DNA from 3 places in the Devosia neptuniae genome. Region 1 is predicted to be linked to each of the others. Evidence: riboswitches for the same ligand, from Rfam matches in the RefSeq annotation. Region 1 holds a riboswitch; each other region holds the start of a gene.
The links. Region 1 has a riboswitch for cobalamin ahead of N8A98_RS13465 (ABC transporter substrate-binding protein). Riboswitches for the same ligand answer to the same signal wherever they lie in the genome.

Region 1 (10,017 bases):
GCCCGTCGCGGGGTCCTGGGTGGCATCGGGCGCCACTCGCGCCACATTGGCGAACAATTCCGGCGTGGTGCGCGGATTCAGCCCGGAAAAGCGGAGCACGGCCTGCTGCCCGACAGCGATCTTGTCGATATCGACCGGCTCGATCCGGACATTGACCATGAGCGGCTCATCCGAGGGCACGACGAGCATGAGCGTTTCGCCGGCCGCTGCCACTCCGCCTACCGTGTGGAGGATGGATTCGTGCACCACGCCGGTTTGCGGGGCGCGGATTTCGGTGCGGGTCAGCCGGTCGCGGTCGGCTATGCGGCGCTGGCCGGCCTCGGCAATCACGCGCCGCGCCTCCTGCAGTTCGGCCAATGCGCCCGTCAGATATTCGTCTTCGATCTGTTCGATCTGCAGGGCCCGCTCGGCGGCTACCGCATGCGACTCGGCGAGGGATGCGACGACACGGCCCAGTTCGCCCTGGGCGGTCGCTAGTTCCTTGTCGAGGCTGGTGCCGCGGCTGGCCGCGATCAGGCGCTTGTCATAGAGATCGTCGAAATCGGCGATTTCCTGCTCGATCACCGCGACCCGGCGTTCAATGGCCTGCTTCTGCAGATCGAGCCCTTCCCGTTGGCGTTCGAGCTGGATGATCTGTTCGCGCAATTGGGCAATGCGCCCCGCCTTGGTCGCCTGCCGCGCCACCAGCACTTGCTGTTCCAGCGCCACCAGCGATTGCAGCTGCGTCATATCGAACAGGTCGAGCACCGCGCCGGATAGGGTCACCGTATTGCGGCCTTCGATCTCGGCGATCAGCCGGGCCTCCTTGGCATAAGCCTCGCGCAACTGGGCTTCCGAGATTGCGAGGGCCGCGGCGATTGCGGTTTGATCCAGCGTCGCCAACACCTGGCCCTGCACCACGCGATCCTCGTCACGCACCAGCAATTGGGTAACGATACCGCCCTCGGGATGCTGCACGCGCTTGGCGCTGTCCTGGACCACCAGCATGCCGGGCGCGATGATGGCGCCGGAAATCTCGGTCATTGCAGACCAGGCGACCAGCCCGCCGAACAGACCCAGCACGGCGAATAGACCGACCCAACCATGGCGCTTGAGGCTGGCGAGGTCGGGGGCGGGCTGGACGGCTTCGATGGTCATGCGCCGGGCGCCTTGATGGGGCGGACATTGGTGCCGGTCTGGGTGATTTGCTGCAGGATTTCGGTCTTGGGCCCATAGGCCATTTGCCGCCCGGCGCGCATGTAAAGTACCTTGTCGACGGCAGCGATGGCACTGGGCCGGTGAGCGATGACGATGACGATCGAGCCGCGCTCGCGTGCCTTGTGGATGGCGTCAGTCAGCGCCGCGTCGCCCTCGGCATCGAGATTGGAATTGGGCTCGTCGAGGATGATGAGGAAGGGATTGCCATAGAGTGCGCGGGCCAGTCCGATGCGTTGGCGCTGTCCTGCCGAGAGCAAGTCGCCTTGTTCCCCGACCTGGCTGTTATAGCCATCGGGCAGGGCGCTGATCAGGTCGTGCACGCCGGCGGTCTTGGCCGCGGCAATGATCGCTTCGCTGGATGCATTGACACGGAAACGAGCAATATTGTCGGCGACGGTGCCGTCGAAGAGCTCGACCCGTTGCGGCAGATAGCCAATCATCGAGCCGATCTGGTCAGGCGTAAAATGGGCCAGCAGGGCGCCATCAAAGCGGATGTCGCCGGCAAGACTCGGCCAGACGCCCACCAGAGCTCGCGCCAGCGATGACTTGCCGGAACCCGAGGGACCCAGGATCGCCAGCCCATCGCCGGCAGCGATATCGAATTGCATGCCGGAAATCACCGGCATGCGCTGCCCCTGCGGCGCCGAAGCCAATCCTTTTACACTCAGCGACTGCGTCGGCAGCGGCAGTCTTACGTCACGCGGAGCGGCCTGCCTGACCGCGAGAACTTTCCGAATCCGCGCCCAGGCCTGGCGGGCACCGACAAAGCTGCGCCATTGCCCGACGATCTGCTCGACCGGCGCCAGCGCCCGGGCGGTGACGACCGAGGCGGCGATCATCAGCCCGGCTGTCATTTCGCCACGGATGACGAGATAAGCGCCCAAGGCGAGCACCAGGGACTGGAGCAGAAAGCGCAGGCCCTTGGTGGCGGCAGAAAAGAAGGCGGCTTGATCGCTGCCGGTGCGCAGCGCGGCGATCATCCGCCCGGTCTGGGCGGCCCAGCGGGCGCGCAGATCGTCGAGCATCCCCATGGCGATGACGGTTTCGGCGTTGACACGAATGTTTTCGGCCTGCCGCTGCCGCAGCAATTGGGCGGCACTGGCCTGTTGGGTCGGCTGTCGCGCCATGGCTTCGTTGATGATCATCAGCGCCGTGATGACGAGGCACCCGGCGACAGCCAGCCAGCCCAGCCAATAGTGGAACAGGAAGACGACGGCGAGATAGACGGGCACCCAGGGCAGATCAAGCAGCGCCAGCGGCGCGGAACTGGCAAGGAACTGGCGCAGCAGGTCGCCGTCGCGCAGCGGATCAGCGGTTTTGGGGGCGTCAGCGATGAGCCGGAAGTGAACGGCTGCTGCAAATAGTCGTCCGGAAAGCCGGGCATCGAGCACATTGGCCAAGCGGGTCGCCATGCGGCTGCGCAGTGCATCGAGAAAGCCATAAAAGGCAAAGAGCCCGCAGACCAAGCCCGTCAGCACCAATAGCGTGGGGACCGAGCGGCTGGCCAATACCCGGTCATAGACCTGCAGCATGAAGAGCGGCCCGGTCAGCATCAGCAGGTTGGACACAAAGCTGATGGCGCCCAGCGCCATTATGGGTCCGCCCAGCGACAGAACCGGGCCGCTGGGCCCGGCTGGTTGTTGCATTAGCGATGGTTGCATCAGCTTCTCCGGCGACGCCTAGAAGAAGTGATAGTCGCCTTGCCCGATCTGGGCCGTGCCGTCCGCCATCTGCACCATGATCAACCCGCCGCCATCCGGATTGTCGGGATCGTTCACGCGGTAGATCTGCAGCGTCTGATCGTCGCTGGCATAGTGGTCGAAGGTCAGTGTTGCATCATCGCCGAAGCCGAAGAGGCTGATGAAGTCCTGCTCGCCGGGGCCGGAATGACCCGCGCCATGGAAATCGATGATGTGGTCGAGCCGGCCATTGTGGTCCGCCGGATCAGCGAAATCACCCGGATTGAAGATGAAGGTGTCGTTGTCAGCGCCGCCTTGCATGCGGTCGACGCCCGTTCCGCCGGTGAGCTTGTCCCGGCCGCGTTCGCCATGCAGCAGATCATCGCCCGCGCCGCCATTGAGGGAATCGTCAAAGCGGCTGCCAAACAGATCGTCATTGCCGCCCTTGGAGGCGACAAGGACCGGATGGTCGCTGTTGAAATAGCGCAGGATGTCGACGCCATCGCCCAGGGCGATATATTCGGGACCAGCCATGGATCCTCCAATGGTGATTGTGACCGTTGCCAGATTGCTGTTGCCCTGGCCGTCGGTCGCCATGATCGTGAACGTGTCGGTGCCGACAAACCCGGATGCCGGGAAATAGTCGAACAGGTTGCCGTCAAGAAAAGCCGAGTGATAGTGGACGCTGCCCAGGAATTCGCTTTCCGGGAAGGGATAGTGATTGCCGTCATAGCGCCGATCGAGTTCGATCGTGCCGTGATCGGGACCATCGACGACGGTGAAGCTCAGCAAGTCATAGTCGACATCACTGGCCACGAATTCGATGTCGTTGAGAGATTGGCCGGGCGCCAGAACCAGGTTCAGATCGGAGACGACCGGCGCGGTGTTGACGAAGCTGTCGGGCAGTTGCACGCCGTCTTGAACCCTGATCTGGTGGTAGCCGTATTGGGTATTCTCGCCACCGAAATACATGGTGGCGCCCTTGTAGGTCACCACGAAATCGTCGGGCGTGTCAGCCATGACGGAGACGACTTCCAGCGATTGGCTCGCGCCTTCGGCATGGACGGTGCGAAGGAAATTGCCGTCATTGTCAAAGATATAGGTGTCGAGATTGGAGAAGATTCCGTATTTGCCATCATGGGTGAAGCCGGTGATGGCAAAGAAGCCGTCGAAGACATCGACCGACTCGACCGTTACCCAGCCGAAGAAATAATCCGGCAAGGCTCCGATAGGGTCGGAAACATTGCCTTCAGTATCGGTCAAAGTGAAGGAGTAAGCGACGTGCGGCTCGCCTCCCTCCAAGATAGTCAGTTCACTACCATTACTTAGGGTGGGCATCATGTTCCTCGAACGCTTTTACAGTGGGGAGGACGGCATGGGCACGTTTATTAAGTCGAGGCTAGCAGGCCGCCGGACGGCTTCCAAGCTGCGCCGGAGGCAGGTGAGGGGCGCTTCCGGCGCATGGCTCGCGCTAGATTTCCCGCTGCAGGCGGTCCGCGATCCGAGCCCGGTTGGCCGCGATAGCTGCCGCCGTCGGCTGCCAGTCCTGGCACCAGGCGGCAGGGAAGCCTTCCAGCAGGCGATCGGTGTCGGTGAAGCTTGGCCGGTAGCCGCGGGCCTGCATTTCAGCCACGAGCGCGGCCTGTCTTTTGGCAAGGTAGCCCAGGCGGCTGTAAAAGAACCGCACATGACCGGCGCCCAGCCGATATTCGACGGGGTTGCGCGGGTCATCGGGCTGCTCGCCGCGATCGATTGCCGCGCGGACGAGCGCAAAGATTCGAGGCAATTCCCGATATTCGGCGACCAGATGTGGCCCGGTCAATTCAGCTGGGGAAATGCAGTTGATGCGTGTCACGAGAGGCCCTTGGGCTGAGGCAGAGCAGCTTTGCCATAGAGCGGGCCGGTCCGACCCGTCAACCGGCACCGCCCGCACAGGAACCTTTGCAATCGAGTTGGCGTTGGCTCCCGCTCCGGAGACCTGAATATGACCGACGTGACCGCCATAGCCCGCCTGGACCTGAGGCGCTATCTGGGCCGGTGGTATGAGATTTGCCGCCTGCCGCTCAAATGGGAAGACGAGACGGCCACTGATATCACTGCCAATTACACACTGAACGACAAAGGCAATGTCGGCGTCGATAACCGCTGCTTTGACGAAGACGGCAAACCGGCCCGCGCATTGGGCGAGGCTTTTGCAGTGGATGACACCAATGCCCGTTTGCAGGTGAGCTTCCTGCCCCCGGTTATCCGGTGGCTGCCCTTCGGCAGGGGTGATTATTGGGTGCTCAAGATCGATCCCGATTACGCCGTTTCCCTGGTCGGCTCGCCCAGCAGAAAATATCTGTGGGTGCTGGCGCGGCAGCCATTCGTCGCCCGCGAAACGCTCGACGAATATCTCGCCGAAGCCCGCCGCCAGGACTTTGATTTGACCGGGCTTATTACCCCGCGCCACACCGGTCGCGTGGTGAGCGACGACATGGTCGAAGGCAAGTAAGCTGAACGGGCAGCATCGGCCACCGGCAGGACTTGCGGCCACATTAGCCGGCGTATATGAGAGCCATGTCACGGTTCCGCCAATTGAGCGCGGATCAAAAGGGAACACGGTGCGGATTACCCATCAGGGGCCAAAACCGAGGCTGCCCTCGCAACTGTAAGCGGCGAGTTTGCTGTTCATTACCACTGGCCTTTTGGCCGGGAAGGGAACAGCAAGCATCCGAGCCGCGAGCCAGGAGACCTGCCGCGACACCGATCAGCATGCCGGACGAGGTGTTTCGGCGGGGTTCGAGCCAGCCTGGCTGGCTTGTCGTGCGTGTTCTCGTCCGTAACAGGACCGCTCGCACCCTCGCATCTATGCCTATCGGCTTGCCGTTCGGTTGTCCCGAACTGCATCACGAGAGGTTATGATGCGTCTTCCTGCTATCGTCACCGGCACCTTGCTTGCCGGCGTGGCCTGCATGCCTGCAACAGCGGCCACACACTACCCGCTCATTCTTGAAAATTGCGGCGCCACCATCACCATTGCGGCAGCGCCGCAACGCGCGGTCGGCATCGGCCAGAACAGCTCCGAAATCATGTTGCTGCTGGGATTGGCCGACCGCATGGTGGGCACCGCCGTATGGGTTTCCCCTGTACTGGACGAATTGGCTAAGGCCAATGCCGGCGTGCCGCGCCTGGCCGATAATCAGCCCAGCTTTGAAAGCGTGGTCGGGACCAATCCCGATTTCGTTGCGGCGCAATTCCTGTCGGCCCTGGGGCCGGAGGGCCGCGTCGGCACCCGCGAGCAATTCGCCGATCTGGGCGTGCCCAGCTATGTCTCGCCCACCGATTGCGACACGACCGACAATATTTCCGCCGATGGTTCGCGGGCCAATTTGTGGACGCCGGAATTGTTGTATCGCGAGATCGAGGAACTGGCAGCGATCTTTGACGTCTCGGCCCAGGGTGATGAGCTGATCGCCGACTTCCGGGCGCGTGAGCAGGCGGTGCGAGATCGTCTGGCTGGCCGCTCCGATGATATTTCGATCCTGTTCTGGTTTTCCAGTGCGGAGACTGCCGGTGATGCTTGGGTGGCGGGTAAGAACGGCGCTCCAGGTTATATCACCAACGTGTTGGGTGCCCGCAATGTCATCGAGACCGAGGCCGAATGGCCGCTGGTCAGCTGGGAAACGATCGCCACCGCCGACCCGGCCGTGATCGTCATCGGCACGATGGATCGGCGCACGCAGGCGGCGGACGATCCGGCGGTTAAGCGCGAATTCTTGCACACGGACCCGGTCGCCAGCGCATTGTCGGCGGTGCAAGCCGGCCATATCGTCGAAATGGATGCGCAGGCGATGAACCCGACGCTGCGCACCATTGGGGGGCTCGAAAAGCTTGCCACGGCGCTGGAAGCCTTCGGTCTCCTCGATTGAGCGCAATTGCAGGCCTGCGCCCGGCCTTCCGGCCGGGTGTTCTTATCGTCATCGCCACTGGCCTCCTGCTGCCCGTGGTGATTGCATTGGGGGTGGGCATTGGTGAAATGCCCATCAGCCTCGAAACGACCGTGCAGGCGGTGACCAATCGCCTGGGCTGGACGCAGCACGAGCTCAGCCGCATCCAGGAAAGCGTGATCTGGGACTATCGGCTGAGCCGCTCGCTGGCCGCCGCCTGTTGCGGCGCGGGCCTGGCGCTTTGCGGCGCCATATTGCAATCGCTGCTGCGCAATCCGCTGGCCGAACCCTATGTGCTGGGGATTTCGGCCGGCGCCTCGACCGGGGCAGTTTGCGTCATGCTGCTGGGGCTGGGTGCCGGGGCGGTGACGCTGTCGGCAGGTGCCTTTGCCGGTGCGCTCGCCGCCTTTCTGTTCGTGGTCATGCTCGCCTCCGGCGCGCGTGGCGGCACCGAGCGCACAATTCTGGCCGGGGTGGCGGCGTCGCAGCTGTTCAATGCCCTGACTGCCTATATCGTGGCCACATCTGCCAATGCCGAACAGGCCCGCAGCGTGATGTTCTGGCTATTGGGCAGCTTTGCCGGCGTGCGCTGGTCCGATGTATCGCTGGTGGCCATTGTGGTTGTTGGCGGGCTTGGCATCTGCCTGCGCTATGCCCGCTCGCTCGATGCCTTTGCCTTCGGCGAAGATGCCGCCGCTTCCCTTGGCGTGCCAGTGCGCCGGGTGCGGCTGGTATTGTTCGCCGTGACGGCATTGATGACGGCCATGATGGTGTCCATGGTTGGGTCTATCGGCTTTGTGGGCCTCGTGATCCCCCATGCCGCCCGCTTCCTGGTCGGGCCGGGTCATATGCGGCTGCTGCCGGCTTGTGCGGTGATCGGGGCCAGCTTCATGGTTCTGGCCGATATCGTCTCCCGCATCATCTTGCCGCAACAGGTTTTGCCGATTGGGGTGGTCACGGCCCTGGTCGGGGTGCCGTTCTTCGCGGTCATTCTCTATCGCGGCGGGCGTCGCGGATGAGGCCGGAAGTGCCGTGGCGCCTTGAAATCGGGGCGTCGAAGGGCCATATTCAAACCATATGCGGGCTGCTTGCCCATGTCGGGATCGTCGATCGCCCGGCCATCTCCAGATTTGCGAACGGTTGCCCCGGCCGCTTCATCGCGGCTGGGGCTGTTGCCTGCGGTGCCATGGCATCTGCTGAACCCAATCCAGAAGGAATGAACCATGTCCGGTTTTGACTATTCCGCCGCTGCCGAACTCTATCCGAGCAAGGGCCGCAATGAATCTCCCAAGGCGCGCTACCGCCGGTTTGCGACCGCCGCAGAGGCAGTGCAATACGCTGTCGAGGAGATGCCGCAGGCCTTGCTGCGGGGCTCGTTTCTTGAGGTTGATGAGCAGCGCTTCGATGGCGCGCAGATTCTTGATCTCTACAGTGCCGAAACCTACCCGCTGGTGCGCGCCCCTGCGGACTGAGCCCAAATAATGGGAACGGGCCGCCATCTTGTGGGTTGATCCATAGAGGCCGGCGCGCGTCAACCGGACGTGGTGGTATAGGGAACGGGCTGGTTTTTCCGGTTTCCCGGTCCGGCCAACGCAATGGCAGCCGAGCTCTTGTCCCACCCGCGCCGCGCCTCATCCGCATTCCTGTTCCACGGTGATTGTTGCCTGCGATGGCTTTGGCGCAGTAAGTGCGTAGAGGCCAACGCGCCGGAGAGTCGCGCCGTGAATTTACTCCGAGAATTGAGCATGGGAGAGATCGTGTCGCGCATTGCGGCCGTGCTCCTCTATGCAGCAATCCAGGGCCTCGCTCTGGCCGGTTTCGCGCGCCTGCTGGGTGACAAACGGCCGCAATATGAGGGCCGTCTGACCGCCAATCCCTTTGTCCATATCTCGGTATGGGGCACCGTGATAGCAGCGCTGTTCGCCATGAGCTGGGTGCGGGTGGTGCGGTTCGACCCGGCGCAGAATCGGTTGGGACGCTGGGGGCTGCTGCTGGTGGCCGTGTTGGCGCTAGCTGTGGTCGTGGCACTGGTGCCACTGATCGACCTGCTGCGGCCGCTGGCCTTGCTGTTACCGCGAACCGGTGGCTATGCAGTGCTGTATGTGGCGGGGCAATTGCAGATATTGGCTTTGGCCTCGGCAGCGCTCAATCTGCTGCCAATCCCCGGACTGATCGGCGGGGTGCTCTGGCAGGCCATCTGGCCGGGCGAGGAGCGGCGCCTGCTGCGGCTCGAGCCTTTTGGGCTGGCCTTGGTGATCGTCGCAATCGTGGCCGGCCGGTTGCCCAACCTGGCCAACATGCTGCTGCCGCTGGTACAGCTTCGCTAGGAAGCCGCCTCTCCGCAAGGGAGAGGCGCCCGATTGGCGGACTACTCCGCGTTAACCGCAGTGATGAGCTTGGTGGGCACGTAAGTGACGCGCTGCTTGAGCTCTTCACCGGCAAGAACCCGCGTAACAGCATCAGCAGTAGCGGCGCCGATGCCGGCGAAGTCTTGGGCGACGCTGGCCTCGAAATTGCCGCCCGTGGCGATGGCTTCGCGGGCCTGGGGGTTGGCGTCGATGCCGGTGATGACGATGCCTTCGCCCTCACGGCCGGCGGCTTCGATGGCTTGGAGGGCGCCGAGAGCGGGCTGGTCCCAGGCGGCCCAGACGGCCTTGATGCTGCCGGGCTCTGGGTTGGCGGCAAGGATGGCTTCCATCTTGGCGCGGGAATCGGCAATGCCGCCGTCGGAGACGTCGGGGGTGACGCGGTCGAGTACTTTGATATCGGGGAAATTGCCGAAGACGGCATCGGCCACCACGCCGCGCACCTGCACGGGCGGGAAGGCTTCGAAGATGAACATCACCACATTGCCCTCGCCACCGATACGGTCGGCCACATAGGTCGCGGTTTCGGCGGCCATGGCATAGCCATTGGAGGTGACATTGGTGGCCAGCAGCGGATCGCTGCCGGCATCCATGCCGATGACCGGAATGCCGGCGTCGGCGGCGGCCTGCAGGCCCGCAGCAACCTGGCTGGGATCGACATTGATGACGATGGCATCGACATTCTGGGTGACCATGTCCTCGATGCGGCTGATCACGGCGGCGACGTCGCCGGCGGTGTCGATGACATTGACGTCCCAATCCTTGTCCTTGGCGGCAGCCTGGAAGGACTCGACATAGAATTGAGTGCCGGGCTGGGCCAGATAGGGCGTGATGATGGCGATCTTG
Region 2 (10,017 bases), on a different replicon from region 1:
CGACCCGGACCCGTTGAATGCCGCCAGCATTGGCGATCGGGGTAACAGCAAAGATGTTGGACTTGCCGATGAAATCGGCGACGAAGGTCGATTGTGGCGCGCGGTAAAGCTCTGAGGGCGATCCAACCTGAGCAATGACGCCCTCATGCATGACCACGATCCGGTCGGACATGGCCATGGCTTCCTCCTGATCATGGGTCACATAAACGAAGGTAATGCCCAGCTCGCGTTGGACATCCTTAAGCTCGATACGCATGGTTTCGCGCAGCTTGAGGTCTAGGTTCGAGAGAGGCTCGTCCAACAGCAGAAGCGATGGGCGAGGGGCGATAGCCCGGGCCAGGGCGGTGCGTTGCTGCTGGCCGCCTGAGAGCGCTTTGGGATAGCGGTCTTCGAAGCCTTCAAGACGGACACTTTGAAGCGCCTTTTTGACTTGAGCATCGACCTCATCCCGCCTCTTGCCCTGCATCTTGAGGCCGAAACCCACATTTTCGGCGACGGTCATATGAGGAAACAGGGCATAGTTCTGAAACACCAGACCGACCTGACGCTTTTCGGGAGGTACGCCGGACTGTTCGACACCTCGTATCCTGATCTGTCCACTTGAGGGCGAAATAAAGCCAGCGATCATGTTCAGGGTAGTGGTTTTGCCGCATCCCGAGGGTCCCAGGATGCTGACGAACTCGCCATGGGGCACGATCAGGTCGATTTCACGCACGATCTGGCTGGTGCCAAAGTTTTTGCTCAGATTGATCAGTTCGATATCGCTGGTGCTCATTTGCTTCCTCCATGGATCTGGGCTGAGAACCCGCCGATTTTTTCAAAGACAAAGATCACCGCCAGCACGAAAAGCAGCGAGGCGACATTGACCGCAGCCAGCACCGGATCGAGGCTGTATTCGAGATAGTTAATGACGGTGATGGGCAGGGTGGTTTCCCCGGGCCGGACCAAAAAGACCGACAGCGGGATGTTGTTGAAGGAGATGATGAAGGCAAAGGTCATGCCGGAGAAAACGCCCGGCTTGATGATGGGGAGCAGCAGGTGCCGGATGCGCTGGGCTTTGGTTGCACCCAGGCTCTGGCCGGCCCGGTCAAGGTTCTTGTCGAAATTGAACATAGCGGTGGCGATCATCCGCACAGCAAATGGCAGGGTCAGGATGATATGCGCCGCGACCAGACCTGGCGTGCCGACCCATCGATAGAGCCCGGCCGAAGACAGGAACAACACGATCGCCACGCCTTTGACGATCTGGGGGACAGCTAATGGCGAGAGCAGAAAAGACATGATCGTGGCGTGACCGGGGCACTTTTCAAAGGCCACGACGTAGGCTGCAAGCAGGCCAAGTACCCCACTGACCAAGGACACGAGTATGGCGATTTGGGCGCTGAGGATGAAGGGATCAATCCATCGACGCGCCATCAGGTCGCCATACCACCGCACAGTCCACTCCCATGGAACGAGGGTCACCTTGGAGCTGGGACTGAGTGAAGCCGCCATCACCACGATGAGGGGCAGGGTGATGAACGCCATGACGAGAGCGATTGAGACCCAGAACAGGCCGGAGACAATTCGGTTCATATCGATCACCGGGGTTCTAGAAATGAAGCTTTTTGTGCAGGCGCATTTCGAGACGTGAGCCGACAAAGGCGATGATCAGCATCATCACCAGCAGCACGTTCGCCATGACCGCGGCAAAGGACCAGTCGATGTAAAAAAGGACCTGCTCGTAGACCATGGTGGCGAGAACCTTGAAGCCGGCGCCGCCTAGGATGGCTGGGGTGGCATAGGCGCTGGCGGACATGGTGAAGGCGAGCAACATCGAGCTGACAATGCCGGGAACGGTCAGTGGCAGAACGATATGGCGAAGCACGGAGACGCGCGATGCGCCCAAAATCTGCGCTGATTTTTCGAGGTTTTGATCGACGCCCTGCAGGCTCGTTAGCAACGACAGGATGCCGAACGGCAAGATCACATGGGTCAGTCCAACGACAACACCGAACATGTTTTTGGCCAGGGGCAGGGGCTCCGAGATAAGACCGAGCCACATCAATCCACTGTTTATGAAACCGTGGTCTTCTAAAATGATCAGCCAGCCATAGGTGCGCAACACCACGCCGGCGAGCTCTGGGGCGATTGCCAGGGCAAAGACCACCGCCCGCCAACGGGAGCGAGACCGCGCCAGGAAATAGGCCACGGGATAGGCCATGAGCGTGACGCAGATCGCCACGAGCCCTGACATAAGAACTGTTCGGCCCAGACCCGCCAAGGAGAAGTCGTCGGTAAAGAAACGCTCATAGCTGGCAAGAGACGCGGTCGATCCTCCCTGTGGATGGAAACTGAGGCCCACCATCATGCCCATGGGAATGGCGAAGAACACCAGAAGCAATAAGGTCGGGGGCAGGAGGGGCAGGTATTGGCGAGCCCGGGACGTCCAAACAGGACGTCCCCCTTCGGCGGTGAGCGCGATACTGGACATGGCCACTACCGCGCGGCCGGAACGACTTCGCGTTCCCAACGCTGGCCCCATGTCGAGAGGTTGGCGGCAAGCGAAGTCAAATCGGGAAGGAGGAGTGCGTCAAGATCAGCTTGCGTTGTGATCTTGCGGGCTCTGGCCTCTTCGCTAACCTCGATATCGGCGCGGGCGGAGCCAACTTTGTAGCCCTCGACCCAGCGTTCCTGGCTGGTCTTTTCGAGAAAGAAGTCGACGAACTTAAGTGCTAGTTCCTTGTTGTCGGCGCCGACAGGCACGTTGAGGGTGGCAATAAGGGGTATCGAGCCTTCCTCGGGGAGGATGTAGTCGACGGGCGCGCCACTATCAACGAGCAGTTGGGCCCGACCGTCCCAGAACGGCATTGCCCAGACCCGGCCGTCCTGAATGTAGCTTTCGAGAATAGCGGACGCCTGCTCGAAACCGATTGACTGAGCGGCGAGGCGGGCCATGGCCTCAAAGCCAGGATCGATATTGTTGTCGATATCCCCACCATGCACCGATGACATCAGCTGGGTGAGGAAGGCCGCCATGATGTTGGCAAACGTGGGCAGAACAATCCGGTTGTCGAGGCGCTCGTCGAAAAGATCGGTCCAGGATACAGGCGCTTCTTCAAGCATGTCGGTGCGATAGAGCAAGGCAAGATATTGCAGCTCGTGGACCGCTCCGCATTCGCCAGCAACGGCGCTAACGGCGGCATTGAGGTGAGCGAGGTTGGGGATGGTTTCGACGCTCAGTGGCTCCAACAGACCTTCGCGACATCCTTCGAGCGACTGGGACGCGGTCATAACCACGACATCGAAGCCGGGGCGCCCGTTGGTAGCTTTGATTTTGGCGTAATCCTGCTGCGAGGACCCCACCGCATCATAGATCACCGAAACGCCGTACTGCTCTTCAAACGGCTTGATGATGGCGTCCTGAATGATCTGCTCGTATGGGCCGCCATAGCTATTGACGATCAATTCCTGACCGTGAGCGATTGTTGTGGCGCCTGACAGCAGAGCAGCAGACGCTACTAGATATGCTGACTTCATGATGTTCCCCTCTTGAACTTGCGCTGGGCAAGGTGGCGAGGAACGGATCAGACTTCCAATATTAAGCTTCGCTCATTAATATCACAACGTTATCAATAGCGTTGCTCTGCGCCCTATAATCCGTTCCCGATGATATCAGGGTCGGACGCTGAGGTCGGATGCCTTGAGATGTTTGAATGTCGATAGCCACAATTGGTAGCCAGGCTCGTCGCCGTCTTGACGAGCATGGATTGCGCACCAGGCAGCGATGGATGTGGCTCTCGTTCCGAAGATGCTGGTAATCGTGCTCGCGGCCGCAGCCGGACAGGCCGCGAGGTTTTTGACGTCAGCGATCAAGCCCCGGGGGAGGGGGTGGATAGTGACTTTGTTTCTGACATGGCGGTGCTCCATAGAGAAGAGCCCAGCACGTTGGTGGCCGGACGTTTCTACGGCAGGCAACTGGCCTGCATCGTCCGGAAGCACCATCAATCAGTCAACAGTCGATGTAGCTGAATCCTAGCAACAACAGGTCGAGACACAACTATAAATTTCTGCGAGCACGAATATGTTAGCGCTTTCCCCGCGGGATTTCGACGTCGCTCGATTACGCACCATTCAAAGTCCTCGTGGTTGGAAACAGTATCCGCACCATGTGAAAGCAGCCCGTTGGAAACCGACCCCATGTCGGCCACAGAGGCCACAGTTGTAATTTACCGAGAGCGGACATTGACAAGGTTGCGTCCGAAATGCCCTATGCACTCGTCGTAGGTTCTTCGGCGGCCACAAGCCAACGGGGATTAAAAGGGAACACGGTGCGACGTACCCATCAGGGCGCAAAACCGTGACTGCCCCCGCAACTGTGAGCGGATAGCTCTTTCGAGATGCCACTGGCCGTAAGGCTGGGAAGGTTCGAAGGCGCCGTGACCCGCAAGTCAGGAGACCTGCCATCGACACACCTTTCAACCCGGCCGGGGTGTGCCGCGGGGAACGATGATGGCGCTTGACGACACGACCAAAAAGCTCAGCCTGATTTCGCCCGCAATGCGCCCCGCATCTGCGGAGCGCCTCGGTGAACCACGTCCACCTCGCTGATCATCTGCTTCCCTTCGACCCGTCCGGCCGCACCCGGCGCCCGGCTGCCCTACAGGTCGACGGGCTGAGCTGGGGACCTTCTAGAGCGGCACGGCTGCTGCACGACATCGCGTTCAGCGTTGCGCCGGGCGAGATGCTCGCTGTCGTAGGGCCGAACGGCGCTGGCAAGTCCTCGCTGCTGCGGTGCCTCTATCGCTATCATCAGCCGACTAGCGGGACAGTCGCCCTCGATGGTGCTGACATCTGGGCCATGGCTCCGCGCGATTGCGCCCGCCGGATTGCTACGGTGCTGCAGGAGCCAGCGACCGATTTCGGCCTGACCGTCGCCGAGATTGTCGAACTGGGCCTGACACCGCATCTGGGACGGTTCGGTCAGGCCGATCTGGCCGAGGTAGAAAGCGCGCTGGCATTGATGGGTCTCACCAGCTTTGCCGCTCGCGATTTCGTCACGCTCTCCGGCGGCGAAAAACAACGGGTGATGATCGCCCGGGCGCTGCTGCAGAAGCCCGATCTGCTGATCCTGGACGAGCCCACCAACCATCTTGACATCCGCCACCAACTCGAAGTGCTCGACCTGCTATCGCGCCTCGACGCCACCGTCGTCGTCTCGCTGCACGATCTGGCACTGGCCTCGGCCCATGCCGATCGCGTGCTGGTGCTCGACAATGGCCGCCAAGTGCAACTGGGCGCTCCGCTCGACGTGCTGACCCCCCAATCCATCCGCCGGACCTTCGCGGTCGGCGTGGCCATCGACACCCACCCTGCAACGGGTCGTCCCCGCTTTTCCTTCCATCTCAACGACAAACCTTGAGGAGCCTTCCGTGCGTCTTGCCTCCACCTTTCTCGTGCCGGCCTTGCTGGCCGCAACCACGGCCACAGCGCTCGCCTATCCCGTCACCGTTAAGAGCTGCAATCGCGACGTGACCTTTGACGCGGCGCCCATGCGCGCAGTGTCCAACGACGTCAACCTCACTGAGATGATGCTGGCCCTGGGCCTCACCGACCGCATGGCCGGCTATACCGGCGTCTCCGAATGGAAGACGCTGGACGAGACCTTGCGTGCCAATGTCGAGCAATTGCCCGAACTCTCACCCGACTATCCGACCAAGGAAGTGTTGCTCGGCGCCGATGCGGACTTCTACTTCGCCGGCTGGAACTACGGCATGAGGGTGGGTGGCGAGGTAACGCCGGAAACGCTGGCGGCGTTCGACATCGCCGTCTACGAGCTCACTGAGAGCTGCATCCACATCATGGACAAGCCAAAGTCCTCGATGGACGACATGTATGTCGACCTGCTCAACCTGGGCATTATCTTCGGCGTTGAGGACAAGGCCGAAGCGCTGGTCGCCGGCTACAAGCAGGAATTGGCCGATTTCAGCGCGACGCTGCCGGCCAGCGAAACCCCACCCAAGGTGTTCGTCTATGACTCGGGCGAGGACAAGCCGTTCACCGCCGGACGCTATGCCATCCCCACCGCCCTGATCGAGGCGGCCGGTGCCAGCAATATCATGGACGATGTGGCATCGAGCTGGGTCGAAGTCGGCTGGGAGCCCGTGATTGAGCGCAATCCGGACGTGGTCGTCATCGTCAATTATGGCGACGTCACCGCCGAACAGAAGATCGCCTTCATGAAGGACAATGCTGCGTTCAAGGATATTCCGGCCGTGGTGAACGATCGTTTCGTCGTGCTCGAATATGTGGAGGCGACGCCCGGCCCGCGCAACATCGCGGCGATCAAGCGCCTCGCTGCCGCGTTCCACCCCAAATGATCTGATAGGGCTGGCCAATCCGGTCGGCCCGTTTCGACCATGTCCCACAAGCACCTCGTCGCCGGTCCCCGGCATACCATCCTACACAACCTGCCGCTGCTCACGGCTGGCCTCGTCATGCTGCTTTTCGTCGTGATGATGGTCGGCGTCAGTGTCGGTGCCATCGCCGTCCCGCTCGACGTGGTCTGGGGCGTCGTGGTCAATCACCTCGCCCCGGGCAGTGTCGAGGTCACCTGGTCGGCTGGCCGAGACAATATTGTTTGGGAAGTTCGCGTACCGCGCGTGATCCTGGGGGCGATCATCGGCGCCAGCCTCGCCCTGGTCGGCGCCGCGCTCCAATCGGTGACACGCAACCAGCTTGCCGACCCGCATCTGCTCGGCATTTCTTCCGGCGCGGCGCTCGGTGCCATCATCGTGCTGCTGCATACCGGCATGTTCCTCGGCCTCATCACCGTGCCGCTCTTTGCCTTTGGCGGGGCACTGCTCACCACGGCGATCGTGGTCGGCGTGGCCAATCTCTCCAACGCCACCAATGCCAGCCGGCTGGTGCTGACCGGTGTCGCCGTGTCATTCGTCGTCACCTCGCTGGGCAGCCTCGGCATTTTCCTGGGTGACCCGCGTGCCGCGCATACCGTGATCTTCTGGATGCTCGGTGGCCTGGGCCTGTCGCAATGGGCCCAACTCCCCTATCCGCTGGTGGCTCTAGCGGGTTGCGGCGCTTATCTCACGGCCAATGCCCGCAACCTCAACGCCATGACGCTGGGCGACGAGTCGGCGACAACGTTGGGTATTCCCGCCGCCCGGTTCCGCATCATCGTCTTCATCGTCTGCGCATTGTTGACTGGCGCCGCCGTTGCCTTTTCGGGCATCGTATCCTTCGTCGGGCTGATGATCCCCCACCTGGTGCGCATGGTGGTCGGTGGCGACTATCGTCGCGTGCTGCCACTCTCGGCGCTTGTAGGCGCCATCTTCCTGGTAGTGGCCGACATGGCTGCCCGCATCATCATCCCCCCACAAGACATCCCGCTCGGCGTCATCACCGGCCTGGTCGGCGGCGTATTCTTCATCGTCCTGATGCGGCGGAACAAGAGGATTGGGTGAAGTTTAGCTCGCCATGGGACCGACGAGAGCGAATTTCATGTCCGGTTTCTGCCGCACCTGGCCAAAAGCAGGCCAACTGCTCTCCACCCCAAAGATGTCACCTGCATACGACGCCGCGGGTTAGGCCGCTGATGAAAGGCGCTGCCTTGCAGTTCGGATGTCGCGTGCAGGCGACTGCCCGAACAGTCGGCCATATTCCCGGGTGAACTGCGGTACGCTCTCATACCCTACGGCGTAGGCCGCAGTGCTGATTGCTTCTCCAAGCGACAGCATCAGTCGGCGGGCTTCAATCAGGCGCAACTGCTTCTGAAATTGCAGCGGCGTCAGTGAGGTCTGCGTCCGGAAGTGCTCATGGAAGGACGACAACCCCATGCCGGCGCTCTCGGCGAGGCGCTCGACCGGCAGGGTGGTCGTGAACTCCGTTCGGATCAGGTTCACTGCCCGCGCAATGCGCTGTGCATGTCCACCCGGCACACCAAGGGCGCGAATAGCGCCGCCATGCTGGCCAGATAACAGCCAGAAGTGCAGCTCTCGCAGCAATTGCGCCTGCAGAACCGGAATCGCAGCGGGTCGGTCCAGGAGTCGAATGAGGCGCAGGGCTGCGTCAGCGACCTCCGCCTCGGTTCGATCGACCCGCACCGGCTCCCCTGCAGCAAAAGGCACTGCGCCCATTTCGGCGACTAAATCTGCAATGATGGCCGTGTCCATCTCGAAAACCACTGACAGGTAAGGAGTCGCAAGGTTTGCCCGCATGATCTGGCTGATCGTGGGCACGTCGGCCGTAATCAGTAATGACTCTCCCGCGCCGAATTCGAAGGTGTGCGGCCCCATGGTCACACGTTTGCTACCCTGCAGCACCAGCGCCACTAATGGTCGGTTAATCGCATGCTGGAGAGCAGACGGCGTTGTCTCCCGCACGACGGCCAGGCCGGGAATGGGGGTGGCAGCGACACCATGCTCATTGGCGTGGGCCTCAGCAAAGCGTGCAGCATTGGTGAGCAGGGGCTGGTTCACAGATAAATACTAACGCAGGCGTCGGTCTACAAGCAAGCTCAGTGGACGATCAGGCAAGAATTGTCGAGCTTCGGGCAACTTCGCTACCACCGATCGAGCGATGGTCCTGCCAGTGAAAACGCAAGGCAAGGAGCTAGCATATGAGCACCATTTCCATCGTCACCGGCAGCAGCCGTGGCCTAGGTCGCAATACCGCCATCAGCATCGCCCGTCACGGCGGCGACGTCATCTTGACCTACCGCAACGGCGCCGATGCGGCCAAGGCTGTCGTTGCCGAAATCGAGGCGCTTGGCCGTAGGGCGGTCGCCGTCCAGCTTGAGACCGGCGATATCGCCGGCTTCCCGGCCTTTGTTGAACAGGTCCGCGCGGCACTGAACAATATCTGGAATCGAAACAACTTCGATCACCTGGTCAACAATGCCGGCCATGGTGAAATGGTCGCGCTTGCGGAGACCACGGAAACGCAGTTCGACACCATGTTTAATGTCCATGTGAAGGGCGTTTTCTTCCTCACCCAGGCGCTACTGCCCCTACTTGCCGATGGGGGCCGCATCGTGAATTTCTCGTCTGGCTTGACCCGAGTGTCCTATCCTGGGTTCGGTGCCTATTCCGCCGCCAAAGGTGCCGTGGAAATCCTGACCCTCTACATGGCCAAGGAATTCGGTGCCCGCGGCATCACCGCCAATACGATTGCGCCCGGTGCGATCGAAACCGACTTCCTGGGCGGTGCTGTTCGCGACACACCAGCCTACAACGAAGCCTTCGCCAGCATGATCGCACTAGGCCGTGTCGGACTTCCGGACGATATCGGCCCGGCCGTTGCTAGCTTGCTTGGTCCAGACAACCGCTGGGTCACCGCCCAGCGCATCGAGGTTTCCGGCGGCCAGAACATTTAGCTAGGCAGCAAGGGCCAGGGCTCCGCATCGGTGACTTGGCCCTTCTAGTCTCAGCATGGAGAGCCAAAGTCGCTGCTTTGTTGCATCATCGAAATGTGCCTTTGCGACGTCGCCTTCCTGCTGTGGGGTGAGCACTCCGGGTTCCGCCAGCTCCCGATCATCCATCTCACAGAGAACAACGCCCTCTCTGCGGATGTCCGTGTTCGCGAACAGTTCGGCCTGTGAACTATGCCCAACCGGAGTCCCGTCACAACATTGTTGGCGATTGATTTATGAATAGGTCGCTTCCATAATCGCGGAAGGACGCAGTGCGCTAACTTGAGCTACAGACCGCAATGGAATTTCGTCAGCTTTCTCTGTTTGTTGCTCTTGCCGAAGAGCTCCATTTTGGCCGGACCGCCGCGCGTTTTAATATAGCTCAGCCGGCATTGACCATTCATATCCAGAACCTTGAGCGCGACCTTGGTGTTCAGTTGCTGATCCGCTCGACGCGGCGCGTTCAGTTGACCAAGGCGGGCGCCGTTTTTTATGAGCGAAGCCGGAGAATCTTGGGCGATCTCGAAAACTCGCGCTTAGTCGCCCAGGCCATTGCAGGGAAAGACCTAAAGAAGCTCACGATTGGCACCATTTATCCTGCCACCTTCGGA
Region 3 (10,017 bases), 1.7 Mb from region 1:
AAACCCCGCCGCCGCACCGGGCAGAATGGCATGGGCCATGGCGTCGCCGGTCAGGCTCATCCGGCGTAGCATCAGGAACACGCCAACCGGTCCCGCGCTCAGCGACAGGATGATGGCACCGGCCAAGGCGCGGTTCATGAAGCCGAATTGCACGAACGGCCCGATCAGGAAATCATAGAGGTTCATTGGTGTGCCCCATGCTTGTGGCCATGGCCATCATGCTCATGCCAGGGCGCATGCTCGTCCCAGGCCTCCACCATCTGCCGTGCCCGGCGCAGATTATCCGCCGTCAGCGCTTCTTCCGTGTCGCCCCAGGCAATCGCCTCGCGTGCCAATAGCAGCGTGCGCGGAAAGGCTTCCCGCACCAGCTCGGCATCATGCAGCACGGCAATCACCGTGCGCGCTTCGCCATGCCAGTGCTTGATCAGCTCGGTCAGGTCCGCCACGGTGCGCTGGTCGATGGCGGCGAATGGCTCGTCGAGCAGGATCACCGGCGCATCCTGCACCAGCACCCGGGCAAACAGCGCCCGCTGCAATTGCCCACCCGACAGCGTATCGATCGGCCGCCGCTCAAAGCCGACAAGACCCACCGCCGCCAAAGCCGCTTCCATCTCTTTGCGATCAACGCCGCGAATGGCCGAAAATAGCCCCCGCCGCTTCCAGAATCCAAGCGCCACCAGATCCGCCACCACCGCCGGAAAGCTCCGGTCGATTTCGGCAATCTGCGGCAGGTAGGCAATGTCGCGGCTGTCGATGCCATCGAGCGTCACCCGTCCGCTCAGCGGCTTGATCGCCCCGATCATGCCCTTGAGCAGCGTCGACTTGCCCGAGCCATTGGGCCCCATTACCGCCGTCAGCGAACCGCGCTCGAACGCCCCGTCCAGATGATGCACCGCCGGATGCGCGTCATAGCCCAGCGTCAGGTCTTCGATGCGGATGGCACTCATGACCGCACCAACAGCCACAGCACCAGCCAGATCAACACGATCGCCGGAACCACGATGGCCAGCCGCGCCAGCGCACTCATCTGCGCCAGGCCAAAGCTGCGCCCCCTCGATTTTACCGGGGCGTGCGGATGCGTATGCTGGTGAGCCATGGCCGTTCTTGTGCTATACATGTGTCGACGCAACGTAATAACATTACGGTCGCAATCGTCAAGACCTCACATCACAGCCAACAGCCGATCCTACTTGATCGGGCCCTTGAAGATAAAAAATGCCCCCAGCGCGATCATCCCGAACCCGATGCCGTGGTTCAGCGTCAGCTTCTCGCCAAAGTAGAACACGGTGAACACCGCGAACACCGACAGCGAGATGACTTCCTGAATGGTCTTGAGTTCGGACGGGCTATAGACCGCTTCCCCGATCCGATTGGCCGGCACCGCCAGCCAATATTCGAAAAACGCGATGCCCCAGCTGATCATCACCGCCAGCCACAGCGCCGATGTCGGCCATTTCAGATGCCCATACCAGGCAAAGGTCATGAACACATTGGACGCGAGCAGCAGCCCGATCGGGGCAAAAGTGGCAAAGTTGAAGCCCAAGGCTTCCTCCTGAAAAGGCCAGAAAACCGCCCATTGGCGGTCTCACTGCTTATCCGGCGCCGCATTGCCGCGAAAGTGGATTTCGCATTCGTGCTTATGCCCTAGCGCACATGCTTGGTCGGCTGCTCCAACCCGAACAGATCATCGCTCAGATTATCCATCCGCTCGCGCACCAGGGCCTGCGCGTCATAAACCCCGCGATTGTAGAAATAGGCGCCCATCTTGTCGGCAAAGAACATCATCAGCATCTCGGCCGGAATGGAGCCGATATCCTGGTCCAACTCGTTGCGGAAATAGTCGCGGATCTCATCCACGATCGCCTTGGTTTCCTCGCGGCTGAATTTGATCGGTTTCATCTTATGTCTCCGCAGGTTCTGGCGATCAGGTCTACTGCGAGTCGCCGGTTTCGCCGTTCGCCAAATTGGCTTGAACGCGCCGACCTCGCGCTTGACCTGGCGCCGCTTTTCCTACCAACCACATTGCAGTCGCCCCGATTTAGTGGCAAACCAATCCTCGTGTTGGTTCCCCGCGTCCGTTGTGGCAAGGGGATACCCCGCCCGATGCCTGCGGCGTCAGGCCGAGGCGAAAATGGCGGTGCGCGAGCACCGGAGCGGAGCGTACGTTGGTACGTGAGCACCGGAGCGCAGCAAACTGGCATTTGCAGCCCGGCATCACGCCGCAAGCGACAGGCGGGAAAAGGGAACACGGTGCGACGTACCCATCAGGGCGCAAAACCGTGGCTGCCCCCGCAACTGTAAGCGGTGCATTCCCCTTTCATGCCACTGGCGAATAGCCGGGAAGGCGAGGGGAGTGGTTATCACCGCGAGCCAGGAGACCTGCCGGCACATCAGCCGGGCGAAAAGCCCAATCTATTCCGCGCACGGAGGGTGCTGCCATGAATACCACGATCAATACGACGACCGCCGTCTCCACGTCTCTCTCGCTGTCCCAGCGCCTCATTGCTGGTGTTCTGGCCCTCATGCTCGGTCTGACCCTTCTGGTCGGCACCGGCTTTGCCGGCGATTTCCGCCTGCATAACGGCGCCCACGACACCCGCCACGCCATGGGCTTCCCCTGCCACTAAGGCAGAGCACGAGAGAAAAAATGATCCGCAATTTGTTTGCCGCTGCGCTCTTCGCAGCGCTGGCCGCTGGCCTATTGACCGCCGCCATCCAGCATTTCCGCGTCACCCCGCTCATTCTGCATGCCGAAACCTTCGAGGGTGAAGGCGGCCACAGCCATGGCGAAGCTGCCGTAGTCGCTGACCACGAACACGCCCCCGGCACGGCCGAACACAGCCACGCTGACGCCGCCGCCAGCACGGCCGCCGAGCCCGAAGAATGGGCCCCGCAGGACGGCTTCGAGCGCACTGCCTATACGACGCTCGCCACCGTCCTCGCCGCCGCCGGCTTTGCCCTGGTCATCGGCGCCATCTCCATGTTCGCCAATATCCCCATCACCTTCGCCAATGGCCTGCTCTGGGGCGCCGCCGGTTTCATCACCTTCTCGCTGGCCCCCGCCTATGGCCTGGCGCCCGAGCTCCCCGGCATGCCTGCGGCTGATCTGTTCGCCCGCCAGCTCTGGTGGGTGGGCACCGCCATCGCCACCGGCGCCGCCTTCGTGCTGCTCGCCAAGACTCGCGCCAGCTGGGCCATTGCCGTTTCCGTCGCGCTGATCGCTGCTCCCCACATTATCGGCGCGCCCGTCGCCCCCGATGAGCCCAGCGCCGTGCCCGCCCACCTCGCAACCGAATTCGCCGCCATTACCCTGGGCACCTCCGCCGTGTTCTGGGCCGTGCTCGGCACCCTGTTCGGCCGCCTCAACGACCTCTTTGCCGCCCGCTCGGCGGCCACCCCGATCGGAGCCATTGCATGATCGAAAAGATCCCCACTACTGTCATCACCGGCTTTCTCGGCGCCGGCAAAACCACCCTGGTCCGCCACCTCCTCGCCCATGCCCCCAAGGGCAAGCGCATCGCCCTGATCATCAACGAATTCGGTGATCTGGGTGTCGACAAGGACATCCTGGCCGGTTGCGGCGACGATACCTGCCGCGAAGAGGATATGGTCGAGCTGTCCAATGGCTGCATTTGCTGCACCGTGGCCGATGAATTCATCCCCACCATGCAGGCGCTGCTCGCCCGCCCCGAAAAGTTCGATCACATCGTCATCGAAACCTCGGGCCTGGCTTTGCCCCAGCCGCTGATCCGCGCCTTCAACTGGCCCGAAATCAAGGCGCAGGTCACCATTGACGGCATCGTCACTGTCGCCGATGCCGCCGCCCTCGCCGAAGGCCGCTTTGCCTCAGACGAAGCCGCCGTCGACGCCCAGCGCCGCCAGGACGAAATGCTCGATCATGAAACGCCGCTGGGCGAGCTGTTCGAAGACCAGCTTTCGGTGGCCGATCTCGTCATCGTCAACAAGGCCGATCTGGTCGATCCCGCCATGCTCGATATCGTCGAAGCTAACCTGCGCGCCGAAATGCGCCCCGGCGTCGGCCTAATCCGCGCCCGCAATGGTCACGTCGATATCGCGGCCCTGCTCGGCATGGGCATGTCCTCGGAAGACGATATCGCCAATCGCCCCAGCCACCATGAGCTGGAACATGGCGGGGAAACCCACGAGCACGACGATTTCGACAGCTTCTCCATCCGTCTGCCGTCCATCGGCAGCAAGGATGAGCTGCTCGCCGTCATCGAAGCCACCATCCGCGATCACGATGTGCTGCGCCTCAAGGGCTTTGCCGCCGTTCCCGGCGCCAATGCCCGCCTCGCCATCCAGGCCGTCGGCCCCCGCGTCACCGCCTATTTCGACCGCCCCTGGAAAGATGGCGAGCTGCGCGAAACAGCCCTCGTCGTCATCGGCCAATCCCCCCTCGACCACGCCGCCATCACCGCTAGTCTGCAACGCGCCCTGGCCGTTGCCGCCTAGGCCCGCAAGCCCCAATCCATCCCTCCCCCTGTCAGGGGGAGGCTAGGAGGGGGTATCCCCCTAAAAAAAGGACCTCCCCAATGGCCGAGATCACCAAGGACTCCAACGGCACCCAGCTCAATGATGGCGACGCCGTCACCCTGATCAAGGACCTCAAGGTCAAAGGCACCTCGGTCACGCTCAAGCGCGGCACTCTGGTCAAGAACATCCGCCTCACCGACGACACCGCCGAAATCGAGTGCAATGCCGAAAAGGTCAAAGGCCTCGTGCTGCGCACCGAGTTCCTGAAAAAAGCCTGATGGCCACCTCCACCACATCAGCAATCCCCCGCTTCCTGCTGACCCTGTTTGTCGGCCCGGCCGTGGGCGCGGTGGTCTTCCTCCTCGCCGGCGCATTGGCCGATTGGCCGGACAATCCCAGCCGCATGCCCGACCTGTTCGAAGACGCCCCCCTCGTCCTGCTGTTCGGCTACGCACTGGGCCTGTTCCCCGCCCTGGTCGGCGCCGTGGTCATGGGCGTCTTCAGCCACCGCTACCACAACCTGCGCGCCCAAATGCTCGCCGCCATTCCCCTCGGCGCCGCCGCCGGCTGGTTCGGCATGACGCTGTTCGTCTCCTCCTTCGGCGCCAACAAATATTTCAACACCGAGCTCCAGCTCGTGTCAGCCGTTGCCGGCGCCGTCGCGCTGCTCGGCTGCACCGCCATCTTCGCCTGGTTCACCCGCAAGACGGCCGCCTGATGCATCTGCTCTCCGCCCAGGCCGGCGCCATCCAGCAGGAAGGCGAAGCCATCGATCTCAACCAGCGCCCCGGCGCGCTGATCTTCGCCTCCGCCGCCGATAGCGAACTGGCCATGCTCGCCGGTGCCGCCGACCGGGCAGGGGAGAGCGAACTGCGCCTCGCCAATACCCTGCGCCTCTCCAACAATCTCTCGGTCGATCTCTGGCTGGAAAAAACGGTGGGTCACGCCCGCCTGGTCGTCCTCCGCCTCATCGGCGGCGCCGCCTATTTCCAATATGGCGTCGACGAGCTCACCGCCCTCTGCACCAACCACAAAATCCCGCTCGCCCTCATCCCCGGCGACGCCAATCCCGACCCCATCCTGCAATCCCGCTCCACCATCCACCCCGACGACTGGACGCGCCTCCACAATCTCTTCATCGCCGGCGGTCCGGATAATGCCGATACCATCCTGAAGGCGTTCGCTCTCCTCGCTGCCCCCCTTCCTTCTCCCCTCGTGGGAGAAGGTGCCCGAAGGGCGGATGAGGGGGCCTTTCTCACCGCCCTCACCCCCACCCCCTTCGCCCGCTTCGGCCTCTGGCACCCCAGCCTCGGCATCACCGACGAATCCGCCTTACGCTCAATCCACGCCCACCCACTGGGCGGTCCCTCCCCCTATCAGGGGGAGGCTAGGAGGGGGTACTCCGATGCCCGCCCATTCATCCCTATCCTCTTCTACCGCGCCGCCCTCGAAGGCGCCGGCACCGCCACCATCACCGCCCTCATCGCCGAACTCGAGCGCCAGAACCTGGCGCCCGTCCCCCTCTTGGTGTCCTCCCTCAAGGAAGCCCCCTGCGTCCGTTTCGTGCAAAACGCGCTCGCCGCCTTCCCGCCCGCCACCATCCTCAACCTCACTGGCTTCGCTCTCGGCCTCGATAGCCTCGACGCCAAATCCAACCCGTTTTCCGGCACCGACGCGCCCGTCATCCAACTGATCCAGTCCGGCCGCCCCGAAGCCCAATGGCTGGCCGACAGCCAGGGCCTGAGCTCCAAAGACCTGGCCATGTTCCTCGTCATGCCCGAAGTCGACGGCCGCATCGGCGGCCTCATCATCGGCCACAAAGCCGACGCCGTCTGGCACGAGCGCTGCCAGGTCCCCCTCTCCGCCTACGCCCCCGATCCCTCCGGCATCACCCGCGCCGTAACCCTAGCCGCCAACTGGTCCCACCTCCGCACCACCCCCCGCGCCCACCGCAAAGTCGCAATAGTCCTCGCCAACTACCCCACCCGCGACGGCCGCCTCGCCAACGGCGTGGGCTACGATGCCCCGCAATCCACAGTCGAGATTTTGCGGGCACTGGAGGGGGCAGGTTACACTCTTTCACCTCTCCCCTCGAGGGAGAGCTCGGCGGCGCAGCCGCTGGGTGAGGGGGCCTTCCCCTCTGACTCCGCAGCCCTCATCACCGCCCTCCAATCCGGCCCCACCAACGCCAACCCCGCCCGTGGCACCTCTCCCGCCACGCTCACCCTTGCGCGCTACGCCGAGCTCTTCGCCACTCTCCCAGCAAAAATCCAGCAAGAGGTCACCACCCGCTGGGGCGATCCCACGACGGACCCGTTCGTGCGCGACGACACCTTCCACCTTCCCGCCCTCATCTTCGGCAACGTCGCCATCCTGCTCCAGCCTGCCCGTGGCTATCACCTCGACGAGACCACCAGCTACCACGATCCGGCCCTGGTCCCGCCCCATGCCTACATCGCCGCCTATCTCTGGCTGCGCCACGAATTCTCAGCCCATGCGCTGATCCACAATGGCAAGCACGGCACGCTCGAATGGCTCCCCGGCAAGGCCACCGCGCTGGATGCCGCCAGCTACCCCGATGCACTCTGGGGCCAACTGCCCCATCTCTATCCCTTCATCGTCAACGACCCCGGTGAGGGCACCCAGGCCAAGCGGCGCACCGGCGCGGTCATCATTGACCACCTCGTGCCCCCGCTCACCCGCGCCGAAACCTATGGCCCCCTCAAGGACCTCGAGGCCCTGCTCGACGAATATTACGCCGCCTCCGGCATGGACCGCCGGCGCCTCGCCGATCTGCGCCGCCGCATCCTCGATTTCACCCGCGACAGCCGGCTCGATCGCGATATCGGCCTGCCCGAAGACGAAACCGAAGCGCTGATCAAAATCGACAACTTCCTCTGCGACCTGAAGGAAGCGCAAATCCGCGATGGGCTGCACGTCTTCGGCCAATCGCCGCAGGGCGATCTCGCCCGCGACCTCACCGTGGCTCTGGCCAGAGTACCGCGCGGCGACGCCCCGGGGGATAACTCGCTGATCCGCGCCTTGGCCGATGATCTCAAGCTCGGCATCGACCCGCTGACGGCCCGCCTCGGCGACCCGTGGCACGGCCCCAACGTGTTTGCACCCTATCTCGCGCTCAATGCTAACAGTCCTTTAGCACTAAGGCACATTGGCGACGTGGTTGAGGTACTCGAAATCATCGCCGCTGATCTGGTCGAGGGCAAACTTATCCCCGCCCCCGATTGGCACGCGACCCGATCTGTCCTCGCCACCGTCACCAGCCTAATCCAACCCCGCCTCGCCGCCTCCGGGCCGGCCGAAATGGCGGCGCTACTTGATGGGCTCGATGGCAAATTCATCGCGCCCGGCCCCTCCGGCGCCCCCTCGCGCGGCCGCCTCGATGTGCTGCCCACCGGCCGCAATTTCTATTCTGTCGATAGCCGCGCAATCCCCACGCCCACCGCCTGGGAACTCGGAAAAAAATCCGCCGAAAGCCTGGTTTTGCGGCACTTTCAGGACCACGGCACCTATCTGCAATCCCTCGCCCTCTCGGTCTGGGGCACGGCGAACATGCGCACCGGCGGCGACGACATCGCCCAGGCGCTGGCGCTGATCGGCGCCAAGCCGGTCTGGGACCCATCCTCCCTCCGCGTCTCGGGCTACGAGATCATCCCGCTCGCCAGGCTCGGCCGCCCCCGCATCGACGTAACCCTGCGCATTTCCGGCTTTTTCCGCGATGCCTTCCCGGCCCAGATCGCCCTGTTCGACCGCGCCGCCCGGGCCATCGGCGCGCTGGATGAACCGAGTGAAGACAACCCCATCGCCGCCCGCATGCGCAGTGACGCGCTGGGCCTGATCGCCCAGGGCCAGTCCGAAGCCGGAGCGGGCCTCGCCGCCGGCCACCGGATTTTCGGTTCCAAACCAGGCTCTTACGGCGCCGGCCTCAATGCGCTGGTCGATTCCGGCACCTGGTCCACCCGCGCGGATCTGGCCAAAGCCGCCCTCGATTGGGGCCAATATGCCTATGGCGCTCAAGCCGCCGGCATCCCCGAACGCGCCCGCTTCGCCGCCCGCCTCGCCAGCGTCGATGCGATCGTCCACAATCAGGACAATCGCGAACACGACCTGCTCGACAGCGACAATTACTACCAGTTCGAAGGCGGTCTCTCCGCCGCCGCCGAAATACTGTCCGGCCACCAACCCGCCGCCTATCACAACGACCATTCCCGCCCCGAACGCCCGCTCATCCGCACCCTTGAGGAAGAAATCAGCCACGTCATGCGCTCCCGCGTGGTCAATCCGAAATGGATCGCCGGCGTCAAACGCCATGGCTATAAGGGCGCTTTCGAGATCATCGCCACCGTCGATTTTATGCTCGCCTTCGCCGCCACCACCGGCGCGGTCAAGACTCACCATTTCGATCTGGCCTTCGAAGCCTTCGTCGAAGACGCAGCAACGCGCCAGTTTATCCTCGCCAGCAACCGCTACGGTTATGATGAGCTGATCGCCAAGTTTAACGAGGCGCGCCGGCGCGGCTTGTGGACCCCACGTTCCAACTCGGCTTATGGTCTGCTCGCGGGGGAGTTATGAATAATACTATCATCTACTTGATCGGCCATTATGGCGTCGGCAAACTGACCATCGGCAAGGCAATCTGCGCCGCGACCGACGCGCGTCTGTTCGACAACCATCTGGCCAACAACGTTATTTTCTCGCTGGTCCGCGCCGATGGCTCCACGCCGCTGCCCGAGGGCGTTTGGCCACTTATCATGACCATTCGGCGCCAGGCCTTGTCGGCAATGGTCCACCTCGCCGGGCCACAGGCCAGCTTTGTACTCACCAACGCCTTGATGGACGATGACCCGATGGACCGGCAGGCGCTGCACGAGGTGATGGAAGCGGCCCGCCAGCGCGGGGGCATTTTCGTCCCCGTTTTCCTCACCGCATCGGATGCGGCCCATGCCGCCCGTATCCCCTCGCCGGAGCGCGAATCGCGGCTCAAAACGACGGATGCGGAAAAGGCCGAGCGCAAACGACATACGCGACCATTGGTGCGCCTCGATCATCCCAATCGGCTCGATCTCGACACCACCCATCTGCCGCCCGCCGAAGCGGCTCGCCTCATCATCGAACACGCGGAGCGCCTGGCATGAACGACAAGCCCGTCAAAAAGACCGACCTGATGAGCGAGGCGGAGCGCAACGCCTATCATGCTGAAAAAATGAAGAAAAAGCAGGAGGCGCGCAACAAGATCCTCGCCACCAAGACCGAGGAGCGCGGTCTGCTGATCGTTCACACCGGCAAGGGCAAGGGCAAGTCCACCGCTGCCTTCGGCATGGTGTTCCGTGCCATTGGCCACGGCATGAAAGTGGGTGTGGTGCAATTCGTCAAAGGCGCCTGGGACACCGGCGAGCGCGACGTGCTGCTCAAGTTTCCCGAGCTGGTCACCATCAACGCCATGGGCGAAGGCTTCACCTGGGATGTTCAGGATCGCCAGCGCGACCTCGCCGCCGCCCGTGCCGC

Region 2: it holds a riboswitch for cobalamin, as region 1 does, so the genes downstream of both, N8A98_RS02265 (ABC transporter ATP-binding protein) here and N8A98_RS13465 (ABC transporter substrate-binding protein) in region 1, are expected to answer to the same signal.
Region 3: it holds a riboswitch for cobalamin, as region 1 does, so the genes downstream of both, N8A98_RS04765 (CbtB domain-containing protein) here and N8A98_RS13465 (ABC transporter substrate-binding protein) in region 1, are expected to answer to the same signal.

Annotation. Positions count from the first base shown of each region.
Region 1 covers NZ_CP104965.1:2,161,564-2,171,580, forward strand. The annotation lists gene N8A98_RS13440 (HlyD family type I secretion periplasmic adaptor subunit) at 1-1,137, opposite strand, end outside; gene N8A98_RS13445 (type I secretion system permease/ATPase) at 1,134-2,858, opposite strand; gene N8A98_RS13450 (Ig-like domain-containing protein) at 2,877-4,139, opposite strand; gene N8A98_RS13455 (pyrimidine dimer DNA glycosylase/endonuclease V) at 4,348-4,731, opposite strand; gene N8A98_RS13460 (lipocalin family protein) at 4,861-5,370, shown strand; cobalamin riboswitch at 5,425-5,632, shown strand; gene N8A98_RS13465 (ABC transporter substrate-binding protein) at 5,777-6,787, shown strand; gene N8A98_RS13470 (FecCD family ABC transporter permease) at 6,832-7,824, shown strand; gene N8A98_RS13475 (hypothetical protein) at 8,029-8,277, shown strand; gene N8A98_RS13480 (zinc metalloprotease) at 8,527-9,132, shown strand; gene N8A98_RS13485 (substrate-binding domain-containing protein) at 9,174-10,017, opposite strand, start outside.
Region 2 covers NZ_CP104964.1:471,990-482,006, reverse strand. The annotation lists gene N8A98_RS02285 (ABC transporter ATP-binding protein) at 1-775, opposite strand, end outside; gene N8A98_RS02280 (ABC transporter permease) at 772-1,575, opposite strand; gene N8A98_RS02275 (ABC transporter permease) at 1,592-2,473, opposite strand; gene N8A98_RS02270 (ABC transporter substrate-binding protein) at 2,479-3,519, opposite strand; cobalamin riboswitch at 4,248-4,461, shown strand; gene N8A98_RS02265 (ABC transporter ATP-binding protein) at 4,568-5,401, shown strand; gene N8A98_RS02260 (ABC transporter substrate-binding protein) at 5,436-6,359, shown strand; gene N8A98_RS02255 (FecCD family ABC transporter permease) at 6,399-7,460, shown strand; gene N8A98_RS02250 (AraC family transcriptional regulator) at 7,581-8,474, opposite strand; gene N8A98_RS02245 (SDR family NAD(P)-dependent oxidoreductase) at 8,615-9,370, shown strand; gene N8A98_RS02240 (LysR family transcriptional regulator) at 9,706-10,017, shown strand, end outside.
Region 3 covers NZ_CP104965.1:454,805-464,821, reverse strand. The annotation lists gene aztB (zinc ABC transporter permease AztB) at 1-186, opposite strand, end outside; gene aztA (zinc ABC transporter ATP-binding protein AztA) at 183-947, opposite strand; gene N8A98_RS04780 (hypothetical protein) at 944-1,096, opposite strand; gene N8A98_RS04775 (DMT family protein) at 1,187-1,543, opposite strand; gene N8A98_RS04770 (DUF2164 domain-containing protein) at 1,645-1,899, opposite strand; cobalamin riboswitch at 2,193-2,401, shown strand; gene N8A98_RS04765 (CbtB domain-containing protein) at 2,439-2,627, shown strand; gene N8A98_RS04760 (CbtA family protein) at 2,648-3,418, shown strand; gene cobW (cobalamin biosynthesis protein CobW) at 3,415-4,473, shown strand; gene N8A98_RS04750 (alkylphosphonate utilization protein) at 4,554-4,772, shown strand; gene N8A98_RS04745 (hypothetical protein) at 4,772-5,212, shown strand; gene cobN (cobaltochelatase subunit CobN) at 5,212-9,084, shown strand; gene N8A98_RS04735 (hypothetical protein) at 9,081-9,647, shown strand; gene cobO (cob(I)yrinic acid a,c-diamide adenosyltransferase) at 9,677-10,017, shown strand, end outside.